2 regions of the Streptomyces sp. NBC_00236 genome follow, and region 2 is predicted to be linked to the other one. Evidence: predicted binding sites of a transcription regulator. Region 2 holds the regulator's gene; the other holds the start of a gene.
What was found. Region 2 encodes HrcA, which represses chaperone genes, less so after heat shock. Its sites were predicted from a motif close to TTNGCACTCNGNNNNNCNGAGTGCNAA; they were not measured.
Positions count from the first base shown of each region.

Region 1 (2,397 bases), 2.6 Mb from region 2:
CGTCCTCGGCGATGATCAGCAGCGGCTTGGAGGCACCGGCCTGGATGACCTTCTCCAGGAGCGGCAGCAGCTCCTGGATCGAGCCGATCTTGCCCTGGTGGATCAGGATGTACGGGTCGTCGAGGACGGCCTCCATACGCTCCTGGTCGGTCACCATGTACGGGGACAGGTAGCCCTTGTCGAAGGCCATGCCCTCGGTGAAGTCGAGGTCCAGACCGAAGGTGTTGGACTCCTCGACGGTGATGACACCGTCCTTGCCGACCTTGTCCATCGCGTCCGCGATGAGCTCGCCGACCTGGGTGTCCTGCGCGGAGAGCGCGGCCACGGCGGCGATGTCGGACTTGTCCTCGATCGGGCGGGCGGTCGCGAGGAGCTCCTCGGACACGGCCTTGACCGCGGCGTCGATGCCCTTCTTCAGGGCGGCCGGGGACGCGCCCGCGGCCACGTTGCGCAGGCCCTCGCGGACGAGCGCCTGGGCCAGGACGGTGGCGGTGGTCGTACCGTCACCGGCTACGTCGTTGGTCTTGGTCGCGACCTCCTTCACCAGCTGGGCACCGAGGTTCTCGTACGGGTCGTCCAGCTCGACCTCGCGCGCGATGGTGACACCGTCGTTGGTGATGGTGGGCGCACCGAACTTCTTGTCGATGACGACGTTGCGGCCCTTGGGGCCGATCGTCACCTTCACCGTGTCGGCAAGCTTGTTGACGCCGCGCTCGAGGGCGCGACGGGCGTCCTCGTCGAACTTCAGGATCTTCGCCATGGAGCTGAACTGTCCTCTCAAAAACAAGAACTGCGCCCCTGCCGCCCGGCTAGTTATCTCGCAGGGGGCCAGGGGCGCAGAACAGAAGCAAACGTGGGTGAATTACTTCTCGATGATCGCGAGCACGTCGCGAGCCGAGAGGACGAGGTACTCCTCGCCGTTGTACTTCACCTCGGTGCCGCCGTACTTGCTGTACAGCACGACATCGCCGGTCTTGACGTCGAGCGGAAGGCGCTCGCCGTTCTCGAAGCGGCCCGGGCCCACGGCCAGGACGACGCCCTCCTGGGGCTTCTCCTTGGCAGTGTCCGGAATGACCAGGCCGGAGGCCGTGGTCTGCTCGGCGTCGAGCGGCTGGACCACAATGCGGTCCTCGAGCGGCTTGATCGCAACCTTGGTGCTGGTCGACACGATCCGGTCTCCCCCTTCGGAGATCTCACGGGGTTATCAGTCTTTGGGGTGGCGACCAGGTGGGCCCGTCGTCGCGGGTGCCGGACCTGCCGGTCGCACAGAACTGCTGGCACTCTCCAGTGGGGAGTGCCAGCACTGAGACTATGACCGCGATTAGCACTCGGTCAAGCGGAGTGCCAATTCACGCCCCTCGTGGCGTCCGGGGACCTCCTCCGCGTACGAGTGGGCGACTGCGCTCGTACAACGTTCCGGTCACCGTAGGGACAACGCGGAGACCGTCCACACCGTTCCGTACGACGGTGACGTCATGCTCACGCGACCCGCCGGAGCGGGGAACCGGCGCCCCGGCCCATTCGTGACCGGCTGCCTGGACGTGGTGGTCGGCCTGCTGGTCGTCGCCCTGGAGGCGGTGATCTGCGCGGCCGTCATGTACACGCACACGCGTCCGGAGCCGGAGTGGGCCCGGCTGTCCCCCAAGGGGCCCGGGCCCGTCGAGAGCGGACCGCCCCCGATGGACTGGTCCGCCACGCTCACGCTCGCCTCGTTCACCGCGGCGGCCTGCCTGATCGGCGTGGTGCTGCTGCGCCACGGCCTGCCCCTGGCGGGCGTCGTCCAACTGCTCGCCGCGGGCGTGCTGTGCGTCCTGACGCTCATGGCGTGGCACAGCGACTACCGGCTCGCGCACCCCGCGGCCCCGGCCTCTTCGCCGGACCGGTCCGGCCACCAGCGGACCGGCGGGCGCACCCCGGGGCCCCCGGCCGCCGCGGGGCGGCCGCAGGCGACGACGACCATCGCCCCCGGCGCCCCGTGGTCACCGCGCACCGCGGCGGGCCGCGCCTGATCGTCCGGCGACGGGTTCACATGCTGCGCGGCCTTCCGGCCCAGCCGCTCGATCGGGTCCACCGACTGCGCGCAGCCCACGGTGGCGGTCAGGAGCGCACCGGCGGTCAGCAGTCCGGCCAGCAGCCGGTGCGCCCTTCTCATACGTAGTCCTCCAGGCGGGCCACGGCGTAACCCTTGTCCGTGATGACCTTCATGACGTTCCGGATCATGTCGGGCATGCTGCCCTTCCAGTCCTTCTTGCCCCGGAAGTGCGTGAGGATGATGTCGCCGGGGTGCAGGTCCTGGTCCTCCTCCCGCCACTCCATGTGGTCGGGGAACGCCTCCGCCGCCCACAGGGGCACGGCCGTGATCCCACAGGACTTGGCGATCCGCAGGGTGTCGCCGTT
Region 1 covers NZ_CP108100.1:5,138,098-5,140,494, reverse strand. The annotation lists gene groL (chaperonin GroEL) at 1-760, opposite strand, end outside; gene groES (co-chaperone GroES) at 863-1,171, opposite strand; gene OG446_RS23295 (DUF6234 family protein) at 1,476-2,009, shown strand; gene OG446_RS23285 (polysaccharide deacetylase family protein) at 2,149-2,397, opposite strand, start outside.
Region 1: groES (co-chaperone GroES) is a predicted target of HrcA. The motif match lies at 1,322-1,348, and genes of this name have one in related genera.

Region 2 (2,397 bases):
GCGTGATGCCGCGCCCGTGCAGCGGGACGGACTGGCCGGACTGGGTGCCCGGCCGGATGTCGACCTCCTCCAGGCCGTCGAGCGTCTCCAGCGGCACCTTGGTGCCGAGGGCCGCCGCCGTCATGGGGATGGTGACCGTGCAGTGCAGATCGTCGCCGCGCCGCTGGAACACGGCGTGCGGCAGCTCGTGGATCTCGACGTAGAGATCGCCGGCCGGGCCGCCGCCGGGGCCGACCTCTCCCTCGCCCGCGAGCTGGATGCGGGTGCCGTTGTCGACACCGGCGGGGATCTTCACGGTGAGCGTGCGCCGTGAGCGGATGCGGCCGTCACCGGCGCACTCCGGGCACGGCGTCGGCACGACCGTACCGAAGCCCTGGCACTGGGGGCAGGGCCGCGAGGTCATGACCTGGCCGAGGAACGACCGGGTGACCTGGGAGACCTCGCCACGGCCACGGCACATGTCACAGGTCTGGGCGGAGGTGCCGGGCGCGGCACCCTCGCCACTACAGGTCGTACAGACGACGGCCGTGTCGACCTGGATGTCCTTGGTCGTGCCGAAGGCCGACTCGGAGAGGTCGATCTCCAGCCGGATCATGGCGTCCTGGCCGCGACGGGTGCGCGAACGGGGTCCGCGCTGCGACTGCGTGCCGAAGAACGCGTCCATGATGTCGGAGAAGTTGCCGAAGCCGCCCTGTCCGAATCCGCCCGCGCCACCGCCTCCGGAGGCGGACAGCGGGTCGCCGCCGAGGTCGTAGACCTGCTTCTTCTGAGCGTCCGACAACACCTCGTACGCGGCGTTGATCTCCTTGAACCGCTCCTGGGTCTTCGGATCGGGGTTCACGTCCGGGTGCAGCTCGCGGGCGAGCCTCCGGAAGGCCTTCTTGATCTCGTCCTGCGAAGCGTCGCGGCGCACGCCGAGTACGGCGTAGTAGTCCGTGGCCACTTACGACTCCGCCAGGATCTGTCCGACGTAACGTGCCACTGCGCGTACCGCTCCCATCGTTCCGGGGTAGTCCATGCGGGTCGGTCCGACCACGCCGAGTTTGGCGACTGCCTCGTCGCCCGAACCGTAGCCGACCGCGACGACGGACGTGGAGTTGAGCCCCTCGTGGGCGTTCTCGTGCCCGATACGTACGGTCATGCCCGAGTCCTTGGCCTCACCGAGCAGCTTCAGCAGCACGACCTGCTCCTCCAATGCCTCCAGCACCGGCCGGATCATCACAGGGAAGTCGTGCCCGAAACGGGTGAGGTTGGAGGTGCCGCCGATCATCAGCCGCTCCTCCGTCTCCTCGACGAGGCATTCGAGGAGGATCGAGAGCACGGTGGACACGGTTCCCCGGTCCTCGCTCTCGAAGGATTCCGGCAGGTCCTGCACCAGCTGCGGAACGTCCGCGAAACGGCGTCCCACGACCCGGCTGTTGAGCCGCGCCCGCAGATCGGCGAGAGAGGTCTCACCGAACGGCGCGGGGCAGTCGACCAGCCGCTGTTCGACCCGGCCGGTGTCCGTGATCAGCACGAGCATCAGCCGGGCGGGGGCCAGGGACAGCAGTTCCACGTGCCGCACCGTCGAGCGGGTCAGCGAGGGGTACTGCACGACGGCGACCTGCCGGGTCAGCTGCGCGAGCAGCCGTACGGTACGTCCCACGACATCGTCGAGGTCGACCGCGCCGTCGAGGAAATTCTGAATGGCACGGCGCTCCGGCGACGACAGGGGCTTGACGCCCGCGAGCTTGTCGACGAAGAGCCGGTACCCCTTGTCCGTCGGGATACGTCCCGCGCTGGTGTGCGGCTGGGCGATGAAGCCCTCGTCCTCCAGCACCGCCATGTCGTTGCGGACGGTGGCCGGGGAGACCCCCAGCTTGTGCCGCTCCGTGAGCGCCTTGGAGCCGACGGGCTCCTCGGTGCCGACATAGTCCTGGACGATGGCGCGCAGCACTTCGAGTCTGCGTTCGCTGAGCATCGCGCACACCTCCAGCTGTGTACCTCGGTGGTTCTCGGGCCGTTCCCGGGTCTGTCCCTGGCACTCTGGGCGTACGAGTGCCAGCAATCCCCCGGCCAGTGTACGGCGCCGGGGTAGCCCCCTAGCAAGGGCGACCGGCCACGCTACCGCGAGACTGCGCAGGTCGTTGCCGATAGCGTCGCTGCATGGACGCCTCTTGGGAAGAGTTCGGCTGGGAGCGACTCGGACACGGAGTGGGCCGGCGACGCCTTCCGGTGTGGGATGCAACGGTCGCCCTGGTGGCGGGGACCGACGGCGTGCTGCTCTGCGACACCGGGCCGTCACTCCGCGAAGCCGCCGAACTGCGTGGTCAGGCGCAGGCCCTGCTGGGCCGGAGGGTGACGCATATCGCACTCAGCCACCCCCATTTCGATCATGTGCTGGGCACGGCGGCCTTC
Region 2 covers NZ_CP108100.1:2,494,606-2,497,002, forward strand. The annotation lists gene dnaJ (molecular chaperone DnaJ) at 1-943, opposite strand, end outside; gene hrcA (heat-inducible transcriptional repressor HrcA) at 944-1,960, opposite strand; gene OG446_RS11185 (MBL fold metallo-hydrolase) at 2,146-2,397, shown strand, end outside.